DNA from 4 places in the Rhizobium sp. 21-4511-3d genome. Region 3 is predicted to be linked to each of the others. Evidence: predicted binding sites of a transcription regulator. Region 3 holds the regulator's gene; each other region holds the start of a gene.

Region 1 (7,997 bases), on a different contig from region 3:
CGCGCATGATGATGGCCGGCAGCATCTCGACATTGCGGCGCGCATGCCAGACGCGGTGCTTCTTGCCCACCGGCGGCGTCCAGAGATGGATGAGATCGCGGAAGCGGATATGCGGAAGACTTGCCGGCAGGCCGGGGCCGAGCGCTGCGATCTTCTGACCGAGCGCCCGCTGAACCGGAATCAGCTGGATGATCGTCGACGTGACGCCGGAGAGGCGCCGCTTGAAGTTCGGCGCGATGATCTCGACGTCACGGATATCGATGCGGGCAGGGCGGCTGTCTGGCGCCACGGATGATCAGCCCCAGGAAATCTGGAGGATTTCGTAGGCCTTGGATCCGCCGGGCGCGTTGACTTCGATGGATTCGCCGACTTCCTTGCCAATCAGCGCGCGGGCGATTGGGGAGGAAATGGAGATGCGGCCGGCCTTCACGTCGGCTTCCTGGTCGCCAACGATCTGATAGGTCTTTTCTTCCTCGGTGTCCTCGTCGACGAGCTTCACCTTGGCGCCGAACTTGATCTTGTCGCCGGACATCTTCGAGAGGTCGATGACTTCAGCGCGCGCCGTCAGGTCTTCGAGCTCGGCAATACGGCCTTCGTTGAGGCTCTGGGCTTCCTTGGCAGCATGGTATTCTGCATTTTCCGACAGGTCGCCATGGGCGCGCGCTTCGGCGATCGCCTCGATGATGCGGGGACGCTCTTCCTGCTGGCGCCAGCGCAGTTCTTCCTGCAGCTTGACGAAACCACCCTGCGTCATCGGAACCTTATCTACCATTTTCCCGTCCTTTATTCTTCGTGCCGCTGCAGGTAGGCAGTGACACAAAAGAAAACAGGTCCCGAAGAGAACTTCGGAACCGTGCCAACAATCCTAGTTGCTTCGCTTATAGCAGATCGCTACCGGCGATTTCCATAAAATTCGTATCAGCGCTTCTGACCCGGCTCACGGTTGCGATATCTGGCGCAGAAATCCGCTGGCTTTCATTGACTTTTAGCAAAAGAACATATAGGGAACAAATCCATGAAGAAGTCGCTGAATGAACGATTGGCCATCCTCTCAGATGCCGCGAAGTACGATGCTTCCTGTGCTTCCAGCGGTACGACGAAGCGCGATTCGGGCGCCAGCGGCGGGCTGGGCTCGACCGAGGGATCCGGCATCTGCCATGCCTATGCGCCGGATGGACGATGCATCTCGCTGCTGAAAATCCTGCTCACCAATTTCTGCATCTATGATTGTGCTTTCTGCATCAACCGCTCGTCGAGCAATGTCGAGCGCGCCCGCTTCACGCCTGAAGAGGTGGTGTGGCTGACGCTGGAGTTTTACCGGCGCAATTACATCGAGGGGCTGTTTTTATCCTCCGGCATCATCCGCTCTTCCGACCATACGATGGAGGAGATGGTGCGGGTGGTGAGGGAGCTGCGCGTCACCCATAATTTCCGCGGCTATATCCATCTGAAATCGATCCCCGAGGCGTCTGCGCATCTGATCGAGGAGGCGGGGCTTTATGCCGACCGGCTGTCGCTCAATATCGAGCTGCCGACCGACAACGGCATCACCCGTCTGGCGCCGGAGAAGAAGCCGTCGAGCATCCGCCGCTCGATGGGTGATCTCCGGCTGAAGATCGAGGAGGCCGGTGAGCCGACGCTGCAGACCAAACGGCGCAAGCGCTTCGTGCCGGCCGGGCAGAGTACGCAGATGATCGTCGGGGCCGATGGCGCCAATGATGCGACGATCCTCGGCACCAGCGCGCGGCTCTACGGCAGCTACGGGCTGCGGCGCGTCTATTATTCCGCCTTCAGCCCGATCCCGGATTCCTCGAAGAACCTGCCGCTGATCAAGCCGCCGCTGATGCGCGAGCACCGGCTCTATCAGGCAGACTGGCTTTATCGCTTCTATGGCTTCGGTATCGACGAGATCACCGCGACGCAGGAGGGCGGCATGCTGGATCTCGATCTCGATCCGAAGCTCGCCTGGGCGCTCGGCCATCGCGACCAGTTTCCCGTCGACATCAACAAAGCCGCCAAGGAGCTGCTGCTGCGCGTGCCCGGCCTTGGAACCAAGGCGGTGAAGGGCATCCTGTCCGGCCGCCGGTTCCGCAAGCTGCGCATCGAGGATCTGTCGCGGCTCGGCGTGTCGATCAAGAAGGTGCAGGCCTTCGTCACGGCGGAGGGCTGGACGCCGAAGCGGCTGATCGACCGGCCGGATCTGCGCGCCATGTTCGAACCGAAGCCCGAACAGCTGCAGTTGCTCTGATGCTGAAGGTGGCGCTGCATGGCAGGGGCGATTTTACCGAGTGGCGCGATGCCGCCCGATCGCTCGCCGCTGCCGGCATTGCGCCCGGCGAAATCGAATGGCGGGAGAGGGGCGGCGACAAGCAGCTGTTCTGGGAAGAGGATGTTCTGCCGCCGCAACCATCGGGCAAATCGCAGTTGACGGTGCCGCAGGCCTTCATCGACCTTGCCTCTGCCGTCATCTGCCATACCGATCCCGTGCGGTTTACGCTGCTCTATACGCTCTTGTGGCGGCTGCAATCGGACAGGAAGCTGCTCGATATCGTCTCCGACGAGGATGTCTCGCGGGCCCGGCTGATGGAGAAGAGCGTGCGCCGCGACGCGCACAAGATGACCGCCTTCGTTCGCTTCAAGGAGGTCGGCAGCGGCATCTCGATGAACGGGCGGCGGAAGTTTTTGGCCTGGTTCGAGCCGGATCATCATATCGTCGTGCGCAAGGCGCCGTTCTTCCAGCGGCGGTTCAACGACATGGACTGGATCATTCTGACGCCGAAGGGATCTGCCGGATGGGACGGGGTGAAGCTGACGACCAGCCACGAGCCCTGCGAAAAGCCCGATCTGACCGATGATGCCGATGTGCTCTGGCGGACCTATTACGCCAATATCTTCAACCCGGCGCGGCTGAAGGTGAAGGCGATGCAGGCGGAGATGCCGAAGAAATACTGGAAAAACCTGCCGGAAGCGGAGCTCATTCCGGGGCTGGTCGCCAATGCCGAAAGCCGGGTGATCGAGATGTCGAAGCGCCAGGCGACGACGCCGCAGCCTTTCCACGACCGGCTACAGCAGGCGGCGAGAAGCCAGCCCCTGCCAGAGCCGGCACCCGCCGGCACGCTGGAGGCGTTGCGGGAGCAGGCCGCCGTCTGCACCCGTTGTCCGCTGCATGAGAAGGCGACGCAGACGGTTTTCGGCGAGGGGCCGGAGAATGCGGATATCGTCTTCGTCGGCGAGCAGCCGGGCGATCAGGAGGATCTGGCAGGACGCCCGTTTGTCGGCCCGGCGGGAAAGGTCTTCGATCAGGCCATCGAGGCGGCGGGGATCGACCGTTCGAGCTTCTATGTCACCAATGCCGTCAAGCATTTCAAATACGAGCCGCGCGGCAAGCGGCGCATCCATCAGCGCCCGAATATGGGCGAGGTACAGCATTGCCGCTGGTGGCTGAAGCTGGAGCTCGATCTCATAAAGCCGAAGATCATGGTGGCGATGGGGGCGACGGCGCTGGCGGCGCTGACCGAGACGAAGCACCGGCTGACCGACATCAGGGGGCAGGCGATGCGGATGCCCAATGGACGGCTGCTTTTCGTCACCGTGCATCCGTCCTACCTGCTGCGGCTTCCGGACGAGCGGGATAGGGCTGAGCAGCTGGCGCTTTTCCAGCAGGATATGGTGGAGATTCAGACGCTTATGCGCAGGATTTCGCAAAGTGATTCCGCTGCCTGAATTTTTGATTCAATGGTAGCTCGGATCGATGGGCGGCGAAAAAGTCGCTGCCGATGTCGGTTGAGAGGCATCTGAAACGTCCTCTGGCCGATGAGGGATATCCTCTCGATTGAAACCATATCAGGAGACGGGAAGCATGGCGCTCAAGCGGATGGACAATATCGGGATCGTCGTCGAGGACCTCGATGTGGCGATCGATTTCTTTCGCGAACTCGGGCTCGATCTCGAAGGGCGCGCGACGATCGAAGGGGAATGGGCGGGACGCGTCACCGGGCTCGGCGATCAGCATGTCGAGATCGCCATGATGCGCACGCCCGACGGCCATAGCCGGCTCGAGCTTTCCCGGTTCATCCGGCCCGCGGTGATCGCCGATCACCGGAATGCGCCCGTCAATGCGCTCGGCTATTTGCGCGCCATGTTCACCGTCGACGATATCGATGACACGCTCGCGCGGTTGCGCGCACGCGGTGCGGAGCTCGTAGGCGAGGTGGTTCGCTATCAGGACGTCTACAAGCTCTGCTATATCAGAGGACCGGAAGGTCTGCTGATCGGGCTTGCCGAAGAGCTCGGCTGACCTGACGCGCGCCTAGTTGCTGCCCGGTGCCTGTAGCGAGGAGACGAAGGTCGCAATCAGGCTGGCGGTCTTTTCCGGTGCCTCGATCTGCGGAATGTGATTGACGCCGTCGAGAACGGAGAGCTGCGCCTCCGGCAGCAGGCGGGCGATCTCTTCGCCCTGCGCCAGCGGCGTGACGCTGTCTTCTTTGCCCCAGATCAGCAAGGCCGGTTTCTGGAAGCTTTGGTAATTCTCCGGCTTGAAGGCGCGGGAGGCTTCCTCGTTGCCGAAGAGACCGGTGACGAACCAGTTTGCAACGGCGTGGCTCGTGCCTTTGACGACGAGCGGACGGCGGTAGACCTCGATCCGTTCCGGTGTCGCGACGGCATCGTCATCGGCCACGAAATCGCGCAGCCCTTTGCCGATCATCCGCGGATTGGTGAAGGTCGCGGCGATGATGGCTTCCCGTAGGCCGGGGGCGGCAAAGAGCGGTGCCAGCGGCGGCTTGGAGGGCGGGCGGCCAAGGCCGAGAGCAGCATCCAAGAGGACGAGACCGGAGATACGGTCCGGCGCGATGAGCGCGGTTTCCATGGTCGCGCCACCGCCGAAGGAATGGCCGAGCAGCACGAATTGCTGGAGGCCTGCGGCATCGGCAAAGGCGAGGATGCGGCGTGCCTGCGCCTGCCGGGAATAGTCGCCGGAAGCGGGGCGCTCGGAATAGCCGAAAGGCGGCAGGTCGGGGGCGATGACGCGGAAGCCTTCAGCGCCCAGCCGCTCGGCGATCGGCGCCCAGGTTTCGGACCATGCCATGGCGCCGGGGATCAGCAGGATCGCCGGACCGCTCTGTGGTCCCCATTGCTTGTAGTGGAGGTCGAGGCCATCGGCCTGCAGATATTGCCCGGCCTCGCCATTGCGGCCCGGCGGCAGGCTCTCGCGCCAGATCGAGGCGGCATAGAAACCGGCAAACACGAGAAGCGCTAGGCCGATCAGCGCACCGGCGATGCCAGCGAGAATTTTGACGATCCGGATGGCTATGCTTCTCATGCGCGCTCCCCCGCCGCAATGTTTCATGCGGCGAGGAATAGCAGACAGCCCGTTAAGAATTTCGGGCCGTGATGCTTATGCGAAATAGCTCTGCAGCGGGCGGACTTCGAGATTGCCGGCCCGCAGGGCCTTGATGGCGAGGGCGGCGGCTTCGGCGCCGGCCATCGTCGTGTAGTAGGGCACCTTCTGCATCAGCGTGGCGCGGCGCAGCGACTTCGAATCCGAGATCGCCTTGTTGCCGTCGGTCGTGTTGATGACGAGCTGGACCTGGCGGTTGCGGATGGCGTCCTCGATATGCGGACGGCCCTCAAGAACCTTGTTGATCTTCGTCGCCTCGATGCCGTTTTCGCCGAGGAAGCGGGCGGTGCCGCCGGTTGCCAGAACCTTGAAGCCTTCACCGACCAGAATGCGGATCGCCGGCAGGACGCGCTGCTTGTCGGCATCGCGCACCGAGACGAAGACCGTGCCGTCACGCGGCAGTTCGACGCTGGCGCCGAGCTGCGACTTGGCGAAGGCCAGCGCGAAATCGGTGTCGAGGCCGATGACTTCGCCGGTCGAGCGCATTTCCGGGCCAAGCAGCGTATCGACGCCCGGGAAGCGGGCGAAGGGGAAGACGGCTTCCTTGACGGCGATGTGCTTCAGGTTGCGCGGATCCGGCTTTTCGCCGTAGGCGGCGAAGGTCGGGTCGAGCTTTTCACCGGCCATGGCGCGGGCGGCGATCTTGGCGATCGGGGCGCCGATGGTCTTGGCGACGAAGGGCACCGTGCGCGAGGCGCGCGGGTTGACTTCGAGCACGTAGACGGTGCCGTCCTTGATGGCGAACTGCACGTTCATCAGACCGACGACGTTGAGCGCCTTGGCCATTGCCTTTGCCTGACGCTCGAGCTCGTCGAGCATTTCCGTCGACAGCGTGCGCGGCGGCAGCGAGCAGGCCGAGTCGCCGGAGTGAATGCCGGCTTCCTCGATATGCTCCATGATGCCGGCGACATAGGCGTCGGTGCCGTCGGAGAGGCAATCGACGTCGACTTCGATGGCGTTCGACAGGTAGCTGTCGAAGAGCAGCGGGTTCTTGCCGAGCAGGGTGTTGATCTGGCCGGTCTTGTCGTTCGGGTAGCGCTGCTTGATGTCTTCAGGCACCAGTTCCGGCACCGTATCCAGCAGGTAGGTCTGCAGCTGGCTTTCGGCGTGAATGATCTGCATCGCACGGCCGCCGAGAACGTAGGACGGGCGGACGACCAGCGGGAAGCCGATTTCGGTGGCGACCAGACGGGCCTGCTCGACTGAGTAGGCGATGCCGTTGTTCGGCTGGTTGAGATCGAGCTTCATCAGCAGCTTCTGGAAGCGGTCGCGGTCTTCGGCAAGGTCGATCATATCGGGCGCGGTGCCGAGGATCGGGATGCCGTTCTTTTCGAGCGCTTCGGCGAGCTTCAGCGGCGTCTGGCCGCCGAACTGGACGATGACGCCGACGACTTCGCCCTTTTCCTGCTCTGCGCGGAGGATCTCGATGACGTCTTCTGCCGTCAGCGGCTCGAAATAGAGGCGATCGGAGGTGTCGTAGTCGGTCGACACGGTTTCCGGGTTGCAGTTGATCATGATCGCTTCATAGCCGGCGTCGCGCAGAGCAAACGCGGCATGGCAGCAGCAGTAATCGAACTCGATGCCCTGGCCGATACGGTTCGGACCGCCGCCGAGGATGACGACCTTCTTGCGGTCGGAGACTTCGGCTTCGGAGCGCGCGGCGCCGACGAAGGGCGTCTCGTAGCTCGAATACATGTAGGCGGTCGGCGAGGCGAATTCGGCGGCGCAGGTGTCGATGCGCTTGAAGACCGGGCGGACGTTCAGGCTGTTGCGGAGCTCCGCAACTTCCTTCGGGCGCTTGCCTGATAGTGTTGCGAGGCGGGCGTCGGAGAAGCCCATGGCCTTCAGGCTGCGCAGGTTTGCGGCATCCTGCGGCAGGCCGTGTTCGCGGATACGGGCTTCGGTATCGACGATCGCCTTGAACTGGGCGATGAACCACGGGTCGATCTTGCAGCCTTCGTGGACCTCTTCGGGGCTCATGCCCTGGCGCAGCGCCTGGGCGACCATGCGCAGGCGATCCGGCGTTGGCGTGCCGATGGCGGCGCGGATGGCGTTCTGGCTGGATTCGCCTTCTTCGACGCCGGGGATTTCGATCTCGTCGAGGCCGGTCAGGCCGGTTTCGAGGCCGCGCAGCGCCTTCTGCAGCGATTCCGCGAAGGTGCGGCCGATCGCCATGACTTCACCGACGGACTTCATCGCCGTCGTCAGGATCGGCGAGGCGCCCGGGAACTTCTCGAAGGCAAAGCGCGGGATCTTGGTGACGACGTAGTCGATCGACGGTTCGAACGAGGCCGGCGTCGCGCCGCCGGTGATGTCGTTGTCGAGTTCGTCGAGCGTGTAGCCGACGGCGAGCTTGGCGGCGACCTTGGCGATCGGGAAACCGGTGGCCTTGGAAGCGAGAGCCGAGGAGCGCGAGACGCGCGGGTTCATTTCGATGACGACGAGGCGGCCGTCCTTCGGGTTGACGGCGAACTGGACGTTCGAGCCGCCGGTTTCGACGCCGATCTCGCGCAGGACCGCGATCGAGGCGTTGCGCATCATCTGGTATTCTTTGTCGGTCAGCGTCAGCGCCGGAGCGACGGTGATCGAATCGCCGGTG
Region 2 (7,997 bases), 770 kb from region 3:
CGGCCGGACAGCCGTATTCTGGAGGTCGGCAGCGGCCCGGGCACCGCCACGCAGGATTTCGCCGCGCTCGGCGGCCGCTTTACCTGCGTCGAGCCGAATGCCGATTTCGTGGCGATTGCGCGTGAAATCCTCGCCCCTTTTCCGGATGTCTCCTTCCAGACGAGCACGCTGGAGCAGGCCGATCTCCCGGTCCCGTTCGATATCGTTCTTGCCGCATCCTCCTTTCACTGGATCGATCAGCAAAGAGGCGTCCGGCGCATCGGCGAAGTGCTGGTGCCGGGTGGATTTGCCGTGCTGCTGTGGAACAAGGAGCCCCAGCCGGCGGCCGGGCAGGCCGAGGCAGTGGAGGAGGCGTTCCGGCGCTCCGGCTACAAGCAGCCGATCGCGAGACAATCGCGGGATGATGTCGCCGCGGTGTTCCGCGGTCTTGCCGGGCCCTTGCAGACAGAGGCTTTCGAAGAGAGGCTCTTTTGCCATGTCGAGCTTGCCGAAGACTACGGCATCGAGCGCTTCGTCGCCCTGCATCGCAGCCTCTCACCCTTCCTGGCGCTCGCGCCGGAACGGCAGGAAAGCGTCGCCGAGGCGTTGACCGGAAACCTTCGCGCGCTTCTCGGCCCGGTCATCCCCACGACCCGCATATCGGCCGCCCACATCTTCCAGAAGGCGGAGCGCTGAGGCAAACCGCGATGCGCGCGAATTCAACCCGATAAAATACTTAAAATTGCAATCCCGGTCTAAGACCTGCGTTAAGCGATTTGTGGCTGAATGGGGCTCTGTGGAGGGTCGTCCGCATGCAGGCAAGGCGTTCAAGGGTCATCGTACTAAGCGTCGTGCTGGCAACCGTCGGCGCGCTTATCCCTCTCGCGGTCATGGGCTATGCCTCCTGGAAACTGGCGATCAACAAGGAGCTCCGGGTTCTCGACGAAGCCGGCAATGACGCGATCGCCCGCGCGCACTTCACCTTTGCCGATGCCCGCAAGGCGCTGGTCGATATGGAGGCCTCCGGCGCCGCTCGCTGCTCCCCCGCCCATCTCGCGCTGATGCGTACGCTGACGATCAATACGCCCTCCGTCGAGGAGATCGGTTATTTCGACAACGGCAAGCTCAAATGCACATCCTGGGGCCTGACCGAAGGCGATATCGGCAAGGCTCGCGTCGATTACGTGACTCCCGACGGCGTGGAAGTGACGCTTCGCATCCAGCCGGCCGTGACCCATGCAAAGCCGATGGTCGCCCTGCATCTGGGAAGCCACAATGTGCTGGTGACGCCGTCCCGCTTCGTCGATGTCGGCCTGCCGCCGGATGTCTCGCTCGCACTCACGAATTCCACCGGGCTGTTGATCGATGGCAAGAACAGCCCCGATGTCGCCTTCGCGCGCCGCCACCTCGAACAAAAGGCCGATGGCATCGACGGCAGCGACATGTTCGCCACCGTTGCCGATGGCGGCCTTGCCGCCGTGGTCACCGAGCCCGTCACCAAGGTCTATTCACGGCTGCGCGGCGAGCTGCTTTTGCTGCTCCCGGCCGGCCTGTTCATCGCCGCCTTCATCGTCGGCATCGTCGTCTACTTCTCGCGCCGCCGGCTCTCGCCGCGCGGCGAGCTCGAGATCGGCATCCACAAGCGCGAATTCCTCGTGCACTACCAGCCGATCGTCGAGCTTTCGACTGGGGTCTGCGTCGGCGCCGAGGCGCTGGTGCGCTGGAAATGGCCGAGCGGCACGATGGTGCGCCCGGACCTCTTCATCCCGCTCGCCGAGGAAACCGGCCTGATCACCGCGATCACCGATCAGGTCGTCGATGGCGTCATCAGCGATCTCGGGCGCACGCTGGAGCAGGACCGGTCGCTGCACGTCGCCATCAACATCTCCGCCGATGACATCAAGACCGGCCGCTTCCTCGACATGGCGTCGCTGAAACTCAAGAAGACCGGCATCCGCAACGAGCAGATCTGGTTCGAGGCGACCGAGCGGGGGTTCATCGATATCGATGCGGCCCGCATCAGCCTCGACCGCGCCAGAAAGGCCGGCCATTCCGTCGCGATCGACGATTTCGGCACCGGCTATTCCAGCCTGCAATATCTCCAGGGGCTGCCGATGGACGCCTTGAAGATCGACAAGTCCTTCGTCGACACGATCGGCAAGGGCACCGCAACGAGCGCCGTCACCTCCCATATCATCGAGATGGCAAAGGAGCTCGGGCTGTTCACCGTCGCCGAGGGCGTGGAAACCGAGGAGCAGGCGAGCTACCTGCGCGAACACGGGGTGACCTTCGGGCAGGGATGGCTGTTTTCGAAGCCGCTGACGGCGGCCGACTTCATCAAGTTTCACGCGGCATCGGTGGCACGATACGGCCGCGCCGCCGAGGTCATCCGCGTCGCCGCCTGAGTGCCCTGCAATTAGTTATCCGTCTCGTCCGCCTTCGAGGCATTGAACAGGTTCTTCAGAGCACTGGTCTTGGTCTTCTGCGCCTTGCTGAGCTTCAGGGCGCGGTTGGCGGCCTTGGCCTGTTCCAGCATCATTTCGATCTGGATCTGCTGGATCTCGGTCAGCCGCTCCCACTGCCGGTTCAGGAGGTGGTCGACCTTTTCGTGCAGGTGGCGGATTTCGAGTTCGGCCTTGAGATTGACCTTGTAGTCGTTGAGCGCCCGCAGCCGGTCCTTCGATTCCTGGCGGCGCTGGCTCATCATGATGATCGGCGCCTGCAGCGCGGCGATGGTCGAGAGGATGAGGTTGAGCAGGATGAAGGGATAGGCGTCGAACGCCCGCTGCTCGCCCATCAGGAAGTTGATGCCCATCCACACGGCGAGGAACAGGCAGAAGGAGATGATGAAGGTCCAGCTGCCGCCGAAGGTGGCGACGACATCGGCGACGCGGTCGCCGATCGAGCGGCGCTCCTCGTAATCCTCTTCGATGTTTTCGGCCAGCGTGTCGTGGCTTCTGAGGCTTTCGACGACCTCGTCCTCGAGGTTGGACAGCTCGCCGCGCTCGTCGCGCAGCAGCTCGGCGATGTACTGGCCGCGATAGTCGTCCACGACCTTTCGGTTGATATAGTCGTCCGAGCGCAGGCCGGGATGCTTCTGGCGCATGAAGTCGGCAAGGGCAGGTCGCAGGTCGTCGAAGTGGATGGCGTCCTTCTTCTTCAGCGCAGCACCCGTGATCGCGTCGACGAGGCGCACCGACTTCGCCTTGGCCTGGGCCAGGCTGTCGCTGTAGTCCTTCATCTCGACGGTGGCCGCCTCGCCGTGCCCGGCATCGAAATCGACGATCCCGCCTGCGAATTCAAGGGGCTTTTCTTCAGCCATCCGACGATCCTCTGTGCCGTTTTTCTGCGCTCTAAACATCAAATCGAACAGGATTGTGACACTATCCGGCGATCCCTGCGAGGCCATTTGCCGCCCCTGCGGCGCTGCGGCATGACACCGGCGATAGCAGCTTCTTGGGGCCGCGATTAACGGCATCAAAAGCTTTTCGCGGTAAGGGAAAGTCATGACTACGCGTGGACTTCGAAACCTGCTTTCGCTGGCCGTTCTGCTTCTGATGATGCTGCTGCCTTTCGCTGCCGCATCGGCTGGCGAAGCGGAGCCATCAGGGATTCCGAGCTCCTGCTGGGCCCCTGCCAGCCTCTCGGAAGACGTCGCTGCCGTCATCAGCGATGAGAAGCGATGGTCCTGCGATACCCGCGAATTCTCGATCGATGCCGAGCGTGTCCTGCTGCGTTTCGAGATCGTCCCCGGCGAGCCGCTTCCCCGCTATTTCCTCTCGCGCCGCGCAGCACTCGCCGCCGTGCATCTTCTCGCGATCGATCGCGATGGCGCGATCCGGCAGGACACCATCCCCGCCGCCGCACTCCGGAGTTCCATGGCCGGCGGCTATTTCAAGGCGCACCTGCCTGAGGTCACGGCCGAAACCCGGCAGATCGTCGCCGCCATCGACCTGCCGAGCCACAAGATGACGCTGGAGCGCGCCTATCTCGCCCCGGTCGATGCCGCCGGCGATGTCAGCGACATGCGCTTCGCGCTGCTTCTCGCGGGGCTCGCCGGCATGCTGGTCATGCCGCTGATTTTCAACGCCGCCTTCTACCGGGCGCTGCGCGAGACCTTCGTTCTCTGGCACACGGCGCTCACCTTCTCGCTGCTGGCGACCATTCTGGTCACATCCGGTCTCTCGGTCCTGCTCTTCGATCCGCCGGCGATGACGCTGAGCTGGATGACGACGGTGATCTTCGGCATGACGGTCGCCTCGGGGGCGATGTTCACCTACAGCTTCGTCGAGCCCGGCCTCATGCATCGGCTGCTCAGGCGCGTCCTGCCCTGGTGCGCCGCCTGGGCGATCTTCCTGAGCGTCTTCCACGCGGCCTTCCCCTTCGTCGCCCGCCCCATCCAGTCCAGCGCCTATACGGCTGCCTTCGCCCCCGTCCTTGCCATCTTCATGCTGTCGATGATCGATGCCTGGCGCCGCGGAAGCCGCGCTGCGCGCTACCAGGCGATCGGCTATGCGCCGATGGTCGCGGTCGGCCTGATCCGGCTGGTAACGGGTCTCGTTCCCTGGCTGCACAGCACCGATGCGGCGCTGCTCTTCTATGCCGGCTGCGTCTGCGAAGTCGTCTTCACCACGCTCGGCGTCGCCGAACGCTTCGTCACCATGAAGCGCGAGCGCGACCGCGCCCGCAACGAAGCCGAGCTGCTCGAACGCCTCTCCGAAACCGATGCGCTCACCGCGCTCCTGAACCGCCGCGCCATCGAGCGCCAGTTCGAGCAGTTGCGCGCCGAAGGTTTCTGCGCCCTCGCCGTCATCGACATCGATCATTTCAAGGCGATCAACGACGTCAACGGCCACAGCATCGGCGACGAGGTGCTGAAAGCCGTGGCCCGCGCCCTCCAGCCCGGCCCGCACGTCCGCGCCTACCGCCTCGGCGGCGAGGAATTCGTCCTCCTGCTGCGCGGTGAAGACGCCGAAACGCAGGCTGAACTGCGCCGCCAGGCCATCCCCGCCATCGTCGCCCACACCGTCCCCGGCCTCGGCCGCCCGGTCACCGCCAGCATGGGCCTCACCGCGCTCGCCGGCTGCGAGGACTTCGCGGCGATCTACGAGCGTGCGGACAAGCTGCTCTACGAAGCCAAGAGCGCCGGGCGGAATCGGACGCGCGGCGGGTGCGTCGGGGCGGCTGTGGGGCAGGGGTTTGCGGGGGACATGGCGAGGAGCGCGTAGAGTATCATACAAAGACGCGTATGGTCTCTTTTTGTTCTTGCTATCTTTCCTTAATCAGTTCAACCTAGAATTGGCTCTCTAATGACCAGGGGAGGTGAATTGTGATCGTCGAAAATCTTACTATCAATCGGGTGGTCATGCATGAGGTTTTCCAACGGAAAGACGGACCGAATTTAGTTCCGCCAGCCTACGGCAAAGAACTTGAGGTGCTCGACACTAAAGCCCTTACGCACTTCGGCGTGAGAATTACCGATGCACTGTCCGCGCAATCCAAAAGCATCGAAATGCGCATTGTGAAGACCGGAGAGGGCAGCGTGGTCGGAATCGCTCGGCAACTTGTGCTCGCAAATGACAAAGACTTTCCGGCAACATCAAACCAAGTGGCGGATGGCCTTGCTGACGCCCAAAAATCGCGAGGCATTCCTGGTGGTATGTTGCTCGTATTTGACGGAACAGTCGGCAGCGATGAGAAACCCTTTGTTGGAGTAATGAAGGCAGAGATGCAATCGGGCTTCCAGAGGCGACTGGCTGCTTCAAAGGTTGTCACCGAGTTCCTTGAGAACATCTTTCTGACGCCAGCTACGAGGCTTTATAAGTTGGCCCTGTTTGTCGCAGACGACGTAGCCGTCACGAATGATACAAGGTGGCGCTGCTTCGTGTTTGATGCAAACATAACTGCTGCGCGGCGTGAGAATGCCGCGGTTTATTTCTATGACGGCTTTTTAGGCTGTGCGTTTCCCGAGAACGGGAAGTACGAGACGGCGAAATTCTTCGATCTGACCAAAGAGTTTGTTCGGGATCGGATAACCGATCGTGATCTTAGACGGGATTTGGGCGACGCTCTTTTCGCATTCGTTAAGGTGGATCAAGCGCCAACCTTTACCTCGCAACAGTTCGGCGACGCCTACTTACCGCCAGAGCTCCGTGATCCCTTCAACAAATTTCTTGAAAGCAAAAAGTTTCCCACTGACCGAGCCGTTATTCGTGATGTGAGTGAAATGGGCGGCAGGCTGAAACGCCGGAAATATAAGTTCGGTCCCGATATTGAATTTTCTGCGTCGCCCGAAGCAATTCGGAATGGAACTGCTATTATTGAAGAAGTTCCTGCAGCAGACGTCGCCGAAACGGAAGTGAAAACTTGGACACGGATCACTATTAGAAGGCCAGTAATTGAGCAGCTATGACAAGCGAACTGGAAATCCTTGAGCGTTGGCGCGCCGATAAGGCGAGCTACGAAGTATGGGGTAAGTTCGTCGTTGAAAAGGTCGTTGAAGCGCTTTCAATTGATATTGAGGCGCCGCATTTATTCCTGCGCTTGCCAGTAGCCCCGCGACTTAAGGAAGAGACATCGCTTATCCAAAAGGCGCTCTACCGTGGGAAGGGCTATGCCAACCCTTACGACGAAATCGAGGACAAGGTTGGAGTTCGATTTGTTGTGCTGACCTCAGATGAAATCTCAATCGTCGAGAATGCGATCACGCAGTTTGGGGACAAATTTTGGTTTTGGGAGAAATCCAGAGATTTCGTGGAGGAGCGCGATCGCAAGCCTTGGGAGTTTGGATATCAATCAGTTCATTACGTTGTGCGGGCAAAGGCCGGAGTTAATGCCGACGGTAACTCAATACCGCTAGACATTCCTTGTGAAGTGCAGATTCGAACCCTGCTTCAGCACGCGTTTAGCGAAGTAACGCATGACACAATCTATAAGCCGAGTGTTAAATCTACTCCAGAAATGATGCGTGCTGCAGCAAAGGCGATGGCATTAATTGAGGCCACCGATGACTATTTCCGTCAGGTCGGTGCGCTGATCGGTGCGTCTGTTAGCGGAGTTAAGGAACTCATTGGCGCGCTATCTCGGCACTACGCTGAAACAATAGGTGTTGACGCTACGATTGCGCGCCTCGATGGTGAGCTGGTCGATGCCTATCTCCCTCTTGCAGCTGAGACTTCCATTGAAGAAATTGTCTCTTGGCTCAAGACGAAGCAGTTCATCACAAAACGCATTCAAGAGCGGCGAAAAACGCAGGTGCTCTATACGCTGCCATCTATCTTTTTAGTTTACTTCGTCGTTGGCAATTTTCCGAACATCGCTGCCTCGCCAGGTTTGCTGACGGACGATGAGCTCGCTCCGATTTACTCAGATCTAGGGCTGGCGATTTCGCACTAGCACGCCTAATTCGCAAGCATGCGCTGGCGGATGATTGAAGCCATCCCTTGATGCCTTGTGCGAGTTTGGAAAACGCAAGGAGTTGATGGCGCCGAGACACCGAAGTGATCGGCGCTCATCATCTCACCACGACAACACCCCATTATGATTGAAATGCCCCGCCGTCGGCTCGTCTTCGCCGAGGGTGGCGAGCCTCATGCCCTTATTGTGGGTAACCCGCGGGCATAAAGCTCGTCTGGCCGCGCAACTTTATCTGCAAACACCCACAGCCCCAAAATCAAACACCTTTCCCCAATGCCACCAACAGCTTAAACCCATCCTTATCCAAGATTATCCAAATCACAGGCTGTAGCGCCTGATGCCGCTGCAATCCGGAACGTACGCCAGGTTGTGGATTTTGTCCTCAGAGGGGTAACAACCTCGAAAGGAAGAGATCATGACAATGCGTTACACGCTCTGCATCCTGCCTTTCGTCGTCATCGCAAGCGGTTGCGTGGCGACGGATCAGAACAGGCACCGTGGGTGTGACGCCAATCGCTTCGTCACATCGGAACAGCAACGCAACCACCGCGCTCAGGGTTGCCAGGCAGGCGGCTTCTTCAGCGATTCCCGCACCGACCAGG
Region 3 (7,997 bases):
GGCAGCCTTGACGGCGCGCACATCCATGCCGTCCACCTGGACGCCCGGAATGCCGAAGCCCGAACCGCGCAGCGAGTAGTTCGACTGCGCCGTTGCGCGGGCCGTCGAAGTGCCCATGGCGTAACGGTTGTTTTCGACGATATAGATGATCGGCAGCTTCCAGAGCGCCGCCATGTTGAAGCTTTCGTAGACCTGGCCCTGGTTGGCAGCGCCGTCACCGAAATAGGCGACGCTGACCGAGTCGTTGCCGCGGTAGCGGTTGGCGAAAGCGAGGCCGGTGCCGAGCGACACCTGGGCGCCGACGATGCCGTGGCCGCCGTAAAAGTGCTTTTCCTTGGAGAACATGTGCATGGAGCCGCCCTTCCCGTGGGAATAGCCGCCCTTGCGTCCGGTCAGTTCCGCCATGACGCCGCGCGCACTCATGCCGGTTGCCAGCATGTGACCGTGGTCGCGGTAAGCCGTGATGACCTGGTCGCCTTCCTTCTGCGCCATCTGCATGCCGACGACGACAGCTTCCTGGCCGATATAAAGGTGACAGAAACCACCGATGAAGCCCATGCCGTAAAGCTGACCGGCCTTCTCTTCGAAGCGGCGGATCAGAAGCATCTCGCGATAGGCCTTGAGCTCCTCATCGCGCGTAAAATCGGCAACCGGACCACCGTTGGAGGCCTTGGCTGCGGATTTCGTGCTGGTTTTGCGGCTGGAAACGGTCGCGTTCTTGCGAGGCGCCATACAACCCTCCCTATGGGTTTGTCGTTCTTCGAGTGGCGCGTACCATAGGGAAGAAAGATGGCCACAGCAATGCCATAAATGCATGGCACGTATTCAGGATTAAGCCACTGATAATTCTATCGAATTATCGATTAACCAGTATTCGGTTAATTGGAATATGAATTGAATATGACGACCTCGTCGGCGCGTGACATATTCAGCTGGTAACGGGCTTTCTCGTCCAGCATATCCTTGTCGAGAGAGCCATCACTCAGCAGCGCGACCTGCTGCTCGATATGCTCGCGCTTAGCCTTCAGCGTCGCCAACTCCTTCTCGCGTGCAATGCGCCGCTGCTCGAAGACTTCCGTGGCACGCAGGCCGTAATCGCCATGGATGCAATGATAGCCGAAATAGGAGAGAAAGGCGACCGTCATGGCCGGAACCACGAACCGGCCGATCTTCTTTTTCTTATGATGCTTTGTCCACATACGCACACATGCTCTAAAACGCATTACCTATGCGAAGAGAGTAGCGCTCAGAGATTAACCGTCCGTTGACTATGAATTCTTGCGGGCAAGAAAAAACCCGCGCCGGTGAAGCGCGGGTTTCAAGGCATTGAGCTTTAAGGGCTATCAGCCGCGGATGATCGAGCGGCCGGCATAGCGGGCCTGCGGGCCGAGGCCCTCTTCGATACGGATCAGTTGGTTGTATTTTGCAAGACGATCAGAGCGCGACAGCGAGCCGGTCTTGATCTGACCGCAGTTGGTGGCAACTGCGAGATCGGCGATCGTGGAATCTTCGGTTTCGCCCGAACGGTGCGACATGACAGCGGTGTAGGCTGCCTTGTGCGCGGTGTTGACGGCGTCGAGCGTCTCGGTCAGCGAGCCGATCTGGTTGACCTTGACGAGGATCGAGTTGGCAACGCCCATCTTGATGCCATCGCGCAGGCGGGCCGAGTTGGTGACGAACAGATCGTCGCCGACCAGCTGAACCTTCTTTCCAGCGAGATCGGTCAGGGCCTTCCAGCCATCCCAATCGTCTTCAGCCATGCCGTCTTCGATCGAGATGATCGGGTACTGGGCGGCGAGCTGTGCGAGGTATTCGGCCATGGCACCCGATTCCAGCGTGCGTCCCTCGCCTTCGAGAACGTACTTGCCGTCCTTGAAGAATTCGGTCGCTGCGCAGTCGAGGCCGAGATAGATGTCTTCGCCCGGCTTGTAGCCAGCCTTTTCGATCGACTTCATGATGAAGTCGAGGGCCTCAGGGGCGCTCTTCAGGCCCGGTGCGAAACCGCCTTCGTCACCGACGTTGGTGTTGTGGCCCTGAGCCGACAGTTCCTTCTTGAGGACGTGGAAGACTTCCGAGCCCATGCGGACGGCTTCGCGGATCGAGTCGGCGCCAACCGGCAGGATCATGAATTCCTGGAAGTCGATCGGGTTGTCTGCATGTGCGCCGCCGTTGATGATGTTCATCATCGGAACCGGCAGCAGGTGAGCGGAAGCGCCACCGACGTAGCGGTAAAGCGGCAGGCCGGCGGCCTGAGCGGCAGCCTTGGCGACAGCGAGCGAAACGCCGAGGATGGCGTTGGCGCCGAGACGCGACTTGTTCGGCGTGCCATCCAGCTCGATCATGATGTTGTCGATCTGGATCTGGTTTTCGGCATCGATGCCGCCGATGGCATCGAAGATCTCGGTGTTGGCGGCTTCGACAGCCTTTTCGACACCCTTGCCGAGATAGCGCTTGCCGCCATCGCGAACTTCAACGGCTTCATGCGCGCCGGTCGAAGCGCCCGACGGAACAGCCGCACGGCCCATGCTGCCATCTTCGAGATAGACGTCGACTTCGACGGTGGGGTTGCCACGGCTATCGAGGATCTCGCGGGCGATGATATCGGTAATTGCAGTCATGGGTTTCTTCCTGCTCGGTGGGTGGATAAATCGTTTGAAATCGTCTTAATCGAAGGCACGCAGATTGCAATGGCGTTTTCACAGCCGTTTTTGAGCCGCCTAACATGCCTTCGTTTCAGGCCACCTGCGTGGCCTATTACAAGATCATGTCAGCCTTTTGAACGTCAGGCCGACTTTGCGATCGCATCGAAGGCCAGAAGCTTTTCGAGAAGCCGCGGCATGTCCTTCAGATAGACCATATTCGGGCCATCCGACGGCGCATTGTCAGGATCCTCATGCGTCTCGACGAAGACGCCGGCAACGCCGACGGCGACGGCCGCACGCGCCAAGGTCTCGACGAATTCGCGCTGGCCGCCACTCGATCCGCCCTGCCCGCCCGGCTGCTGCACCGAATGCGTGGCATCGAAGATCACAGGCGCGCCCATGGCCGCCATGATCGGCAGCGAGCGCATGTCGGAGACCAGCGTGTTGTAGCCGAAGGAAGCACCGCGCTCGCAGAGCAGGATGTTCGGGTTGCCCGTCTCATTGAGCTTGGCGAGAACGTTCTTCATGTCCCACGGAGCCAGGAACTGGCCCTTCTTGACGTTGACGGCGCGGCCGGTCTTGGCCGCAGCAACGAGAAGGTCGGTCTGGCGAGAGAGGAAGGCCGGGATCTGCAGGATGTCGACGACGGTTGCGACCTCTGCACACTGCTCCTCGGTATGAATGTCCGTCAGAACCGGGAAGCCGAATTCCTTCTTCAGATCAGAGAAGACTTCGAGCGACTTGTCGAGGCCGATGCCGCGCTGCGCCGAGAGCGAGGTGCGGTTGGCCTTGTCGAAGGAAGACTTGTAGACGAGGCCGATGCCGAGCTTCTTGCAGAGTTCGCTCAGAACACCGGCGATCATGAAGGCATGTTCGCGGCTTTCCATCTGACAGGGGCCAGCGATGATCGACAGCTTGCCGGCATTGGAAAAGGTAACGCGGCCAGCGCCTTCGCCGACGGCGACTTCTGCATTGGTGTTGCTCATTGGGTCTCCTCGAAGGCGAAGATCGCGCCTTGTCCCGGCGCCGGCTTCACCAATAGACGATTGTTCATATTCACGTAGGTGATCCCGTTAGCAGCCAAATGCGCCGCTGTCACGGCCAGATCAGCGACCGCAAAGACGATTGCCCGCGCCCGCAGGCCGTTATCGGTGCCAAGCGGCTCGACATCGAAATAGGCCTCCATCCCTTCTTCGGAATAGATGACGATCCGGACATTGCTGAGAGCGAAGGAAAGGCCGAAGGCGGCCTCACCGGGCGCCACGCCGCCGGTTGCCGTCTGCAACAGCGACGCGAAGGCATCGGGCTCCTCTGCGCTGAGCGCGATCTCGACGATGCCGAGAACGCCGTTGGCATGAGTCTCCAGCGCCTTGCGATCGGCCGGAAAGGCGTTGATCCGCTGGCAGGCGAAGAAGAAGACATCGGGCGCCCTCAGATCGGCGGCAAAGGCGAGCTTGAAGGCGCCGGTCGCCTGCGTTCCATCGGGCATGACGATCGGGCGCGAGAACTCCACCATGTCACCGCCGCTCAGCTGCGCGCCATCATAGGCGGCCCTGTCCGCATCGGCATCGTCAGTACCGAAGACGACCGCCGAGAATCCATCATCGCCGCAGCGGAAGCGGAAGGCCTGGTCGCGGGCGATAAAGCTGTTGCCCTTGGCGGCGGCGGCATCGCACTCCGTCTGGCTCGCGATGCCGAGCGGCTCAAGATAGGTCTTGTCGGCGAGGAAGACGCAGGCATTCTCCGTTCCGAATGGATGGCGGCCACTGGCAGCGACGGTGAAACCGAGACGGCCGAGTCGCTCGCGGGCGACATCGATATGGGTGACGGGCAGTACCAGATGATCGAGCGGATGCGTCATGGCGGTTCCCTCCGGTGAAGCCGGCAGAGATTTGCACGCCGCGCCGGGCAAAGCGCAAGCGCGGATAACCAATCCGGCAAAGAAACTTTCAAAAATGACGAAAAATGATGGGAAGTTTTACCAATATTTAGGCACTTGCGGAACACATATGGAACATATAGTGTCCGTTCTGGCTTTGTTTCACGAATCTGGGGAAAGACTTCGATGCTGACGCGCAAACAACAGGAGCTTCTCCTCTTCATTCACGAGCGGATGAAGGAGTCCGGCGTACCGCCGTCCTTCGACGAAATGAAGGATGCGCTCGACCTCGCCTCTAAGTCGGGCATTCATCGCCTGATCACAGCGCTCGAAGAGCGCGGCTTCATTCGCCGCCTACCGAACCGCGCCCGCGCACTGGAAGTCATCAAGCTGCCCGAGGCCTACAGCCCCAGCATCCAGCCGCGCCGCGGCTTCTCGCCAAGCGTCATCGAAGGCAGCCTCGGCAAGCCGCAGCCCGTCGCGCCGCCGAAGCCGGCGAACGAAGACAATAGCAGCTCGATCTCGGTTCCTGTCATGGGCCGCATCGCCGCCGGTGTGCCGATTTCCGCGATCCAGCAGAACACCCATGACATCACCGTTCCCGCCGACATGCTCGGAAACGGCGAGCACTACGCTCTTGAAGTCAAGGGCGACTCGATGATCGAGGCCGGCATTTTCGACGGCGACACGGTGATCATCCGCAATACCAATACCGCCAATGCCGGTGATATCGTCGTCGCCCTCGTCGACGATGAAGAAGCAACGCTGAAGCGCTTCCGCCGCAAGGGCGCATCGATCGCACTCGAAGCTGCCAACCCGGCTTACGAAACGCGTATCTTCGGGCCTGACCGCGTCAAGGTTCAGGGCAAGCTTGTCGGCCTTATCCGCCGCTATCACTGACGGCGATTTCATCACCGTCAAAAGTGCCGCTGCGCCAATCATAGGCGCGGTGGCGGGTCCAGGGGCGATCGAGATCCTCGAAGGATGCGGTGACTGCTGCAGCGCCTCCATCGAAGCGCAACTCGACAGAGCCTGTCTTTCTTAAAGTAGCGCCGGTAAAAAGCAGTGCGCCAGAGCGGCAGCTTTCGAGCCGCAGGCGCACCGGTGTGACGACGATATCGGATGCATCGCAGGCGGGGCCGAGGTAAGCGGCATTGTCGATGACCGTCAGCACCGAGCCGTTCTCCAGCTTTGCCGTGCACCAGGCTTTCTTTACGCAGGAAAACCGCTCTTCCCTGGCATTGGCCGCAATGGCGCTCTGCGCTTCCTGCTGTTGCGCTGATGTCAGCCTCAATCTTTCACCCGGCGGCGCGGTCGGGACCGATGTCGATGCCGATGCCGATGTGATAAAGATCGGCTCGCGATGGCTGTCCAGCACCAGAGCCCGTTTCCACTGATCGAAGATGAAACCCGGCGGGCGCTCGCGATTGGTAGCGATTGTGCTGGAACCGACGATCCCCGCCATGCTGCCGTCCTCAGCAATGACGATCTTCGGCGGCGGCTTCTCGGGAAGCATGACGACCACAAGCGTCGACAGGGCCATGATTGCCGTGCCGATATGCCTCAGCCGGGTGCGCAGCAGGGTCAGTAACAGGAAGCCCGCGACCGCGGCCGGGAAATACCAGGCAGGCAATCGGCCGACGCCGATATCACCTCCCCAGGACGAGACGGTCTTGGCGATCGCGATCACCAGATCGAGACCGAAGCCGACCACCTGCCAGGCCCAGGCATCCAGCCCGAACGGCATCAACAGCATTGCAAACAGCCCGGCCGGCATGATGACGAAGGAGATGACGGGCATGGCGGCGAGATTGGCAGGCAGGCCATAGGCCGTCAGCCGGTGAAAATGCTCGATCGAAAACAGCGCCGTCGAGAAACCGCCGATGACGGAGGTGAGCAGGATGCCGCCGAAGAAGCCGGCCGCCGATGACATGAGCCTGACGAGGCGCAATTTCGCAAAGGGCTTGTCGCGGGCCGGCCGCTCCTTCCAGAGCGCATAGCCGGCGACCAGCGCCAGCGTCGCGGCAAAGGACATCTGAAAGCTCGGCCCCATGATTTCTGAGGGCGAGATGGCGATGATGATCAGCGCCGAGAGCGCCACGTTGCGCAAACTGATCGACGGCCGGTCGAAGAACACCGCCGTCAGCATGATCGCCATCATGATGAAGGCGCGTTCGGCGGAAACCGCGAAGCCGGAAATCAGGAAATAGGCGGTGACGGCCGCAAGCGCTCCGGCAGCCGCGATCTTCTTGACCGGGTAGGCCTGGGCGACGGACGGAAACAGGCTGAGCAGCGTGCGGAACCCGACGAAGAAGATGCCGGCAGACAGCGCCATGTTGAGGCCCGATATGGCGATGATATGCGCGAGGCCTGATTGCCGGAGTGCCTCCGTAGTTTCTGCCGAAATCGCCCGCCGCTCGTCGGTCACGAGCGCGGCAGCGAAAGCGCCAGTATCGCCGGGCAAAATGCCCCTGATGCGATCGCCGATGCCGCTTCTCAACCGGTAGAGCCACTCGAAGGCGCTGTCGGTCAGCGAATGCTCGTCTGCGGCCCCCGGCCTCACCGCCGCCGGCGCCCCATAGAAAAACCCATTGGCGCCAACGCGATCGAAATAGGATGAGAACGAGAAGTCGTTGAGACCGGGGAGTGCCGGACCGGAGGGTGGCGTCAGCCGCGCCCTGCCCTTCACCCAGGTTCCCGTCTCGAACTCGGACTTGGCGCCGCGGGCGATGACAGTCACCCGGGCGGGCGGGCGTTTCACCACCGGGTTTTCGGTTGCGCGCAATGACAGCACGTAGCGCCAGCCGCCGCGGCCGTCGCTTTCCCGGCGCTCGACCCGTCCTGTGAGCGTCGTCGTCACGGCGGAATCAAGCAGGATGGTCTCGGCTCTCCACGTTTCGAATTGCGCAGTCGCGACGCCTGCCGCGACCAACGTCAATGCGGCGATCACGACGCGCATCCCCTCCCGCGCCCGATCGGTCACGATCATGAGAGTGAACAGCACCGCGATGAAGAAGAGCGGTATAATTGGCGAAACGCCATTGCCGGCCGCAAACCACGCCACGGCACCAAAGCCGAGCGCAACCGGCGCGAAGAGCATTCGGCCACCGTAGGCGAGCTCTTCGTCGGCGCATTTCGGGATGGCGCCTATCGCGCGCCTGAAGGATGATCGGAGTCGATAAGCGCTGAGCGTGGCCGGTGAGTGCCGCATCGGCACGGGCGAGAGGCCAGAATAGGCGCGCGCTGGCTCAAGATGCGGCAATTTGGCCGCATCCTCCGAAAGTTCCAGGCTGATCTCGCTGCTTTTCAACCCCGGCATGTAAAGAGCCTTGCGACCCATTAAAATACAACCAAGATGCAACCCTGCGCGCGTTTCAGCAACAATAATCGATTGAAAAAACGCAAAAAATCGTGAGTGCAAAAAGCCTAAATAAATCATCGGCTTCCGCTATGCGTTTACAGCATCGCAGGAGTGC
Region 4 (7,997 bases), on a different contig from region 3:
GAACGTAGCGGTCCAGATGGACCATGTGTCGGGCATCAACATCGCAGGCGATTCCACCTTCGCCATGAGCCTCGAGGCGCAGACCCGGGGCTACAAGCTCTTCCACTATACGCCCGATCGCCTGAGCTTCCGCGACGGCCAGGTCTTCGCCTCCGTCGAGCCGATGATCCTGCGCGACGTCAAGGGCGACCATTTCGAGCTCGGCGCGCCCGAGCGTGTCGATCTCTCGACCATGGATGTCGTCCTGCTCCGCCAGGATCCGCCCTTCGACATGTCTTACATCACCTCGACGCATCTTCTCGAGCGCATCCATCCGAAGACGCTCGTCGTCAATGATCCGGCTTGGGTACGCAATTCGCCTGAGAAGATCTTCGTCACCGAATTCGCCGACCTGATGCCGAAGACGCTGATCACCAAGGATGCCGCCGAGATCCGCCGCTTCCGCGACGAGATGGGCGATATCATCCTGAAACCGCTCTACGGCAATGGCGGCGCCGGCGTCTTCCATTCGACCAAGGACGACCGCAACCTTTCCTCGCTGCTCGAAATGTTCGGCCAGCTCTTCCGCGAGCCCTTCATCGCTCAGCAGTATTTGCCTGACGTGCGCAAGGGCGACAAGCGCATCATCCTCGTCGATGGCGAGCCCGTCGGCGCCATCAACCGCGTTCCTGCCGAGCATGACAGCCGCTCCAACATGCATGTCGGCGGCCGCGCCGAGGCGACCGAACTGACCGCACGCGAGCAGGAAATCTGCAAGCGCATCGGCCCGGCCCTGCGCGAACGCGGCTTCCTGTTCGTCGGCATCGATGTGATCGGTGACTACATGACAGAGATCAACGTCACGTCTCCGACCGGCATCCGCGAGGTCAAGAAGTTCGGCGGCGCCGATATCGCCAGCCTCCTCTGGGATGCGATCGAGCGCAAGCGCGCCTGATTCTTCAGGGCTTTTGTTCTCATTTGTGGGCCTGATACAACCCGCTGCAACCTGAGTGCAGCGGGGACGTGAATCTGTTCATTTATTGTTCTTGTTTTATTCTGCTTACTATGCCAGATTGCAATCCGCGGCCATGAAAGGTCGCAATACGCGATGTAGTTGGTTGCGGGGGCAGGGGCATGGTCGCACGCGTCAGTACGGTTGCATTCCACGGTATTGAAGGTGTGCCGGTCGAAGTCCAGGTGATGGTCGCTCCCGGCAAGATCGGCATGCAGATCGTCGGGCTTCCCGACAAGGCGGTTGCGGAAAGCCGCGAGCGGGTGCAGGCAGCACTCCACGCATCCGGGTTGGCACTTCCGGCCAAGCGTGTCACCGTCAATCTGGCGCCCGCCGATCTTCCGAAGGAAGGCTCGCATTTCGATCTTCCGATCGCGCTCGGCCTGATGGCTGCTCTCGGCGCCATCCTGGCGGATGCGCTCTCGGATTATGTCGTCTTGGGCGAACTCAATCTCGATGGCACGATCGCACCCGTTGCCGGCGCGCTGCCTGCGGCAATCGGCGCCAATGCGCTCGGCAAGGGGCTGATCTGCCCGGCCGAAAGCGGCCCGGAAGCCGCCTGGGCCGGAACGCAACTCGATATCCTTGCGCCGCGGAGCCTCATCGCGCTCGCCAACCATTTCCGCGGCACGCAGGTTCTGTCGCGGCCGGAGCCATCGATCCGCGCCAATGCCGCAAACCTTCCCGATCTCGCCGACATCAAGGGTCAGGAAAGCGCCAAGCGTGCACTGGAGGTGGCGGCCGCCGGCAGTCATAATCTGCTGATGGTCGGCCCGCCCGGTTCCGGAAAGTCGATGCTTGCCGCCCGTCTGCCCTCCATCCTGCCGCCGCTGTCGGCGGCCGAGCTGCTCGAAGTGTCGATGATCCATTCGATCGCCGGTCAGCTCTCCGGCGGCAAGCTTTCGGACCGGCGGCCGTTCCGCACCCCGCACCATTCGGCAACGATGGCCGCCATGGTCGGCGGCGGGCTCCGCGCCCGTCCCGGCGAGGCTTCGCTCGCCCATCACGGCATTCTCTTCCTCGACGAGTTTCCGGAATTCTCGCCGCAAGCGCTCGATGCCCTGCGCCAGCCGCTGGAAACCGGCGAATGCATCATCGCCCGCGCCAATCACCGCGTGACCTATCCCGCCAACATCCAGTTGGTCGCCGCCATGAACCCTTGCCGCTGTGGTATGGCGGGCGAGCCTGGCCATAGCTGCGCCCGCGGTCCCCGTTGCCAGGCCGACTATCAGGCGCGCATCTCGGGCCCGCTGATGGACCGCATCGATATCCGCATCGACGTCCCGGCCGTTTCTGCAGCGGACCTGATCCGCCCGATGCCGGCCGAGGCAAGCAGCACGATCGCCGCCCGCGTCGCCCGCGCCCGCGAACTGCAGGCCGACCGCTTCATCGCTGCATGCCTCAATACAATCACCACCAACGCCCGCTGCTCGACATCACTGATCGAGAAATATGCCGAGCCGGATGCCGGAGGTCTCCAGCTGTTGCGCGATGCCGCCGAGAAGATGCGTTTCTCCGCCCGCGGCTATCACCGGGTCCTGAAAGTGGCGCGCACACTCGCCGATCTCGACGGCAAGCCAACCGTCGGCCGCATCCATCTCGCCGAAGCGATTTCCTATCGCATCGCAGGAGAGCGGCTGACCGCGGCAGCATGAGGGTTTCCGCTGACGGCGGATCAGGAAGCACCGTCAGGTTTGGCGGGGTTCACCGACCTCATAGCTTCGAAGGTTGCGATCATGGATGCCGAGTTCCGGCCAAGCGGCGCGCCATTTGGCGAGATGTGCCGTCTTGAAATGGCGATCGAGCGTTGCCTGATCCTGCCACATCTCCTTCACGTGGATGAGGCCAGGTTCGAGTACATCTTCGGCATAGGAGTATTCCGCGCAGCCATTTTCGCTGAGGCTGCCTTCCACCATGCGTTTCATCACAGGCCGGGCGGCAGCGAGGTTTTCGGGTGGCAGGCGAATGGTTCCGACGATCAGCAACATGCGGACTTGCTTCCGAGGTGGCGGGTATAAGTGACCAACAGAAAGGGCGCCCGAAGCGCCCTGTCCATTCGATTAAGTGCAGCAGGCGAAGCTTAGCCTCCGAGCCCATCGAACAGCGCCGTCGACAGATAACGCTCGGCGAAGGACGGGATAATCACCACGATGTTCTTGCCGGCGTTTTCTTCGCGGCTGCCCACCTTGATGGCTGCGGCAAGTGCAGCACCCGAGGAGATGCCGACCGGCACGCCTTCGAGCTTGGCAACCAGACGGGCAGTTTCCATCGCCGTTCCGCTGTTGATGGTGACGACCTCGTCGTAGATCTTGGTGTCGAGGATCGCAGGCGCAAAGCCGGCGCCGATGCCCTGGATCTTGTGCGGGCCTGGCTGGCCGCCGGAGAGAACCGGGGATTCTTCCGGCTCGACGGCGATCACCTTGATGCTGGCCTTCTTCGACTTCAGCACCTGTCCTGCGCCGGTGATCGTGCCGCCGGTGCCGATGCCGGAAACGAGAATATCGACGCTGCCGTCGGTATCGTTCCAGATTTCCTCGGCCGTCGTCTTGCGGTGGATCTCGGGGTTGGCAGGGTTTTCGAACTGCTGGGGAATGATCGCGTCAGGCAGCGTCGCGGCCAGTTCCTCGGCCTTGGCGATCGCGCCCTTCATGCCCTTCGGCCCCTCGGTCAGCACCAGCTCGGCGCCGAGCAGCGCCAGCATCTTGCGGCGCTCGACCGACATCGTCTCCGGCATGGTCAGGATCAGCTTGCAGCCCTTGGCGGCTGCCGCGAAGGCAAGCGCGATACCGGTGTTGCCGGAGGTCGGCTCGACCAGCGTCGTCTTGCCGGGCGAAATCTTGCCCTGCGCTTCCAGGCTCTCGATCATCGCCACGCCGATACGGTCCTTGACGGAGGCGATCGGGTTGAAGAACTCGAGCTTGGCCAGCAGGTTGGCCTTGACGCCCTTTTCCTTGGCGAGCTTGTCGAGGCGCACGATCGGCGTATCGCCGATGGTCTCGGTGATGGACGAATAGATGCGGCCGCGGCCCGGTTTCTTCGACATGCGTGCTCTCCCTTTAAGTGTGTTGCCGAGAGAATAGGGTCAAAGGCGGATGGAAGCCAGACTGAGCCCTCCGCCACGGCGGCATCAAGGAGAAAAAATCCTTTTAAAACCGCCGTTTGACGAACGAATTTTTCAGGCTGCGCGAGTGGCGATAAAGGCTGCCGTGCCCGCCAGAATGCCGGCCGCCGTCCGGTTCAGCGCCTGCAATGCGCGCGGCTGCTTCAGCATGCTGCGGGCGCGGGTTGCAAGCAGCATATAGGGGATCAGCACGCTGAGCAGCACGACAAAGGTGGCTGTCAGCAGCAATCCATATTCGCGCAGGCCGATCGCATGGATGTCGATCAGCGTCGGCACCAGCGCCACGTAGAACAGCATTGTCTTCGGATTGCCGAGCGTCACCAGCAGGCCCGAAAGAAACGACATGCCGACGCTGCTCGATTTGCGCGCCGCGATATCCTGCGGCAGCAGGCCGGATGTCCAGAGCTTGTAGGCGATGTAGCAGAGATAGATCACGCCCGCGAACTTGATGACGAGAAAGATCTCGGTGAAGGTCTGCGCCACGAATGCGAGGCCGAGAATGACCGCCGTCAGATAGGTCATGTCGCCCAGCACCAGGCCGAGACCCATGAAGAAGGTCTCGCGAAAATTCGAGCCGAGTGCCCGCGCGACGATCGCCGTGATACCCGGCCCCGGAATGGCGGCTGCGATGAACAATGCGCCGCTATAGGCAATGAGCGCTGCGATCGTCATTTGTCTCTCCCTGATTGCCGCCTATTTACGACTGTGCGAAATCGCTTTCAAGCAACTTCGAAAATGAACTCATGGGCGATGACATGACGAAGGCCTTGCTGCTGATCGATATCCAGAATGCCGTGCTCGAAGGCATGGGTGCTGACGACCGCGTGCCGGTGATCCAGCAAGCCTATGACGGCGTTACCAGGCGGCTGGCAGCAGTGCTCGGCAAAGCCCGGTCGGAAACCGTCCCTGTCATCATCGTCCAGCATGACGAGGCCGAGGGCGACCCGATCGCCAGGGGCAGCAAGGGCTGGGAAATCAGGGCGGAAGTGGCGCCCTTGCCGGGCGAACTGCTGATCAACAAGGAGGCCTGCGACGCCTTCTTCGAGACGCCGCTGGAGGCGGAGTTGCGCAGCCGCGGCATCACCCATCTCGTCATCGGCGGCTGCGTCACGCCCTTCTGTATCGATACATCGGTGCGCCGCGCCGTCTCGCTCGGCTTCGATGTCACGCTGATATCCGACGGCCACATGAGCGGCGATAACGGCGTACTCGGCTTCGAACAGATCATCGCGCATCACAACGCCGTACTCGGCGGCTTCGGCGCCGGCGCGCATGGCGTCAAGTTGTCGAAAGCCGCCGATATCAGCTTCTGACTGCACGCAGAAACCGCCCCGGCGTCCAGCCGAGATTCATACCGGCGGCTGCGAGAAGGATGATCGCGGCACCGATCACCTGCAGCGGCTGCAGCGCGTGGCCGAAGGCAATGCGGTCGACGGCGATCGCCGCGATCGGATAGATGAAGGACAGCGCGCCCGTCAGATGTGTCGGCAGCTTCTGGATCGCGCCGTAAAGCAGCACATACATCAGCCCCGTATGAAAGACGCCCATCGTGACCAGCTGCGACCAGGTTCCTGATGTCGCCGGCAGGGCCGAGAAGTCTACAAAAGGCGCCAACATCAGAATGCCGGTCGAAACCTGGATGAGCGCGATCAGATGCGGCGGCGTGCCCTTCAGCCATTTGGCCGCCAGCGCTGCCAGCGCATAGAAGAAGGCGGCACCAAGTGCCAAGGCGATCCCCAGGCCGTAGCTGCCGGTAACAACACCGCTATCCGGCTTAGCCTCGACGATCGCCATCATGCCCGCGAAGGCAAGCCCCAGCCAGAAAAGCTTGGTGCCAGTGATCTTTTCGCCGAGAAAGGCGGCGCCCAGCGCCAGCAGCATGAAAGGCTGGGTGTTGTAGACCGTCGTGGCGATCGAAATCGACGCATGCGAATAGGAGGCAAACAGCAGCAGCCAGTTCAGCACGATGGCGACGCCGCCGAAGACAGCGATACCGAAGCTTTTCAGCGACAGAAGCCGCGGATTGAGAAGCCCGAGCACAGCACAGATCACGAGCAGGGTGATTGCGCCGAACAGGCAGCGCCAGAACACGACATTGCCGACCGGCTGGCCCGACATCACGACGAACCAGCCGATGCTGCCCGAAATCAGCATTGCCGCCGTCATTTCCGCGCTTCCGCGCTTGATCTCGCTCTGCATCGCAACTCTCCCTTGATGGAAGCGCAGATTATTGCGCAACCAGAGCCGTCTCTATATCGTGTGACACAAAAGGGAAGGATCTGGCCTAATAAATTTAGGCGAAGGAGGCGATGTGGCTAATTCTGATAGAATGGACGAAACGGACCAGAAGCTGCTGGATGCGCTTGCCGTCAATTCCCGCCTGTCGCTGAAAGAACTCGCCCAGGCGGCTGGCATGTCCTCGCCGAGCGCGGCCGAGCGTCTGCGGCGCCTGGAGGAGCGCGGCATCATCCGGGCCTTCACCATCGACATCGATCCGGCCGCACTCGGCTATCCCCTGCAGGCGATCGTCCGCGTCCGCCCGCTTCCAGGCCAGCTGCACATCGTCGAGAAGCTCATCCAGGAGATTCCCGAATTCATCGAATGCGACAAGGTGACGGGCGACGATTGCTTTATCGCCCGGCTGGTCGTGCGCTCGATGGGGGAGCTGGACGGCATCCTCGACAAGATCGCGGAACGCGCGGAGACCAACACGTCGATGATCAAGTCATCGCCGGTCAAGCGCCGCCTGCCGCCGGTCTGATCAGAAATCCGCCATCGGCGAAAGCATGGCCGGCGCATCCAGCGCCAGACCGTCCGGGCCGCGGATCATGAAATGCGTCCCATGCGCAGAGGCCGGTGCAGGCTCGCCATTCCAGCCAAGCTTGTCGGGGCGGAAGAGCACCTCCACCCGGTCAGGCCGAACGCCGAGTCCGCCCAGAATGGCGGCCAGCGGCGGAATCGACGCGGCGAGCACGTCGAGTAGGATCAATGTCCCGCCATCGAGCTTCCAGGCGATAACGGCCGGCAGCTGCTCTATGAAGGTGAGCCTCACATCGGGGTCGAGCTGTGTATTGATCAGGAACATCGCAGGGCTTGAGACCACGGCAAGCGCATCGGAGACCGGCTCGCGTCGTGCCAGCAGGTCCTGCAGCAAGGCGAGATCATCCGCATTGCCCGGATCGATCGATCGGCCCTGCGTTGCGAAAACAGGCGTCGGCGCATCGCTGCTGAAGCTGTGCATCGGCAACGTCCGGAAGCCATAGGGCTCATAGAGCGCCGCCTTGTCGGTATAGAGCACGATGGCCTCGAAGCCTTGCGCTGCGCACCAGTCGAGCGCCTTCGTCGTCACATCGCGATAAAGGCCGCGCCCGCGCCAGGGCGGCCGCACCGCGCCGGATTGCAGACCGGCCGCATTGATCCGGCGGCCGTTGATCAAGAGAGGCATGGCGAAGGCCGAGAGATTGGCGGCCAGCGTCCCGTCCCCGGCAAACCAGCCGAACGGCATACTTGTCGCATCCGGTCCGCCGAGTTGCATCAGCGGCCCGATGTCGATGCCGAACGTGTCATGGAGAAGCGAGACCAGTGCGCGCCAGGCGGCGTGGTCGGCAAAATAATCCTGCCGGAAAGAGAGGCCCGTCGTGTCCGCTGCCGCGCTCATACGCCGGTGGAGCCGAAGCCGCCCGCGCCGCGCGCCGTGGCGCTCGTCTCGGTGATTTCGGCAACGCGCACCTGGGTAACAGGCGCAATCACCATCTGGGCGATGCGCATGCCGCGGCTGATCTCGAAAGGCTCTTCGCCGAGATTGATCAGCAGCACCTTCACTTCGCCGCGGTAATCGCTGTCGATGGTGCCGGGCGTGTTGAGGCAGGTGATACCGTTCTTGAA

What was found. Region 3 encodes LexA, which represses DNA repair genes until DNA is damaged. Its sites were predicted from a motif close to TGTTCNNNNTGTGTTCNG; they were not measured.
Region 1: a site for LexA is predicted at 993-1,010, ahead of ACQZ5H_RS19510 (putative DNA modification/repair radical SAM protein). Genes of this name have one in related genera too.
Region 2: a site for LexA is predicted at 5,229-5,246, ahead of ACQZ5H_RS01230 (nucleoid-associated protein). Genes of this name have one in related genera too.
Region 4: a site for LexA is predicted at 1,021-1,038, ahead of ACQZ5H_RS17575 (YifB family Mg chelatase-like AAA ATPase). Genes of this name have one in related genera too.

The regions. Positions count from the first base shown of each region.
Region 1 is NZ_JBNWCF010000008.1:299,637-307,633, forward strand. It holds gene ACQZ5H_RS19500 (glycosyltransferase family 4 protein) at 1-289, opposite strand, end outside; gene greA (transcription elongation factor GreA) at 296-772, opposite strand; gene ACQZ5H_RS19510 (putative DNA modification/repair radical SAM protein) at 1,016-2,248, shown strand; gene ACQZ5H_RS19515 (UdgX family uracil-DNA binding protein) at 2,248-3,723, shown strand; gene ACQZ5H_RS19520 (VOC family protein) at 3,860-4,297, shown strand; gene ACQZ5H_RS19525 (alpha/beta fold hydrolase) at 4,310-5,320, opposite strand; gene carB (carbamoyl-phosphate synthase large subunit) at 5,396-7,997, opposite strand, start outside.
Region 2 is NZ_JBNWCF010000001.1:213,291-221,287, forward strand. It holds gene ACQZ5H_RS01210 (class I SAM-dependent methyltransferase) at 1-675, shown strand, start outside; gene ACQZ5H_RS01215 (EAL domain-containing protein) at 792-2,384, shown strand; gene ACQZ5H_RS01220 (DUF1003 domain-containing protein) at 2,396-3,301, opposite strand; gene ACQZ5H_RS01225 (sensor domain-containing diguanylate cyclase) at 3,486-5,207, shown strand; gene ACQZ5H_RS01230 (nucleoid-associated protein) at 5,309-6,391, shown strand; gene ACQZ5H_RS01235 (GTP pyrophosphokinase) at 6,388-7,374, shown strand; gene ACQZ5H_RS01240 (hypothetical protein) at 7,811-7,997, shown strand, end outside.
Region 3 is NZ_JBNWCF010000001.1:981,962-989,958, reverse strand. It holds gene pdhA (pyruvate dehydrogenase (acetyl-transferring) E1 component subunit alpha) at 1-732, opposite strand, end outside; gene ACQZ5H_RS05390 (FtsB family cell division protein) at 879-1,199, opposite strand; gene eno (phosphopyruvate hydratase) at 1,344-2,618, opposite strand; gene kdsA (3-deoxy-8-phosphooctulonate synthase) at 2,783-3,628, opposite strand; gene ACQZ5H_RS05375 (VOC family protein) at 3,625-4,503, opposite strand; gene lexA (transcriptional repressor LexA) at 4,708-5,421, shown strand; gene ACQZ5H_RS05365 (ComEC/Rec2 family competence protein) at 5,402-7,861, opposite strand.
Region 4 is NZ_JBNWCF010000007.1:261,723-269,719, reverse strand. It holds gene gshB (glutathione synthase) at 1-934, shown strand, start outside; gene ACQZ5H_RS17575 (YifB family Mg chelatase-like AAA ATPase) at 1,114-2,646, shown strand; gene ACQZ5H_RS17570 (putative quinol monooxygenase) at 2,680-2,979, opposite strand; gene cysK (cysteine synthase A) at 3,072-4,034, opposite strand; gene ACQZ5H_RS17560 (LysE family translocator) at 4,167-4,784, opposite strand; gene ACQZ5H_RS17555 (cysteine hydrolase family protein) at 4,868-5,425, shown strand; gene ACQZ5H_RS17550 (DMT family transporter) at 5,415-6,311, opposite strand; gene ACQZ5H_RS17545 (Lrp/AsnC family transcriptional regulator) at 6,442-6,873, shown strand; gene ACQZ5H_RS17540 (GNAT family N-acetyltransferase) at 6,874-7,770, opposite strand; gene dut (dUTP diphosphatase) at 7,767-7,997, opposite strand, start outside.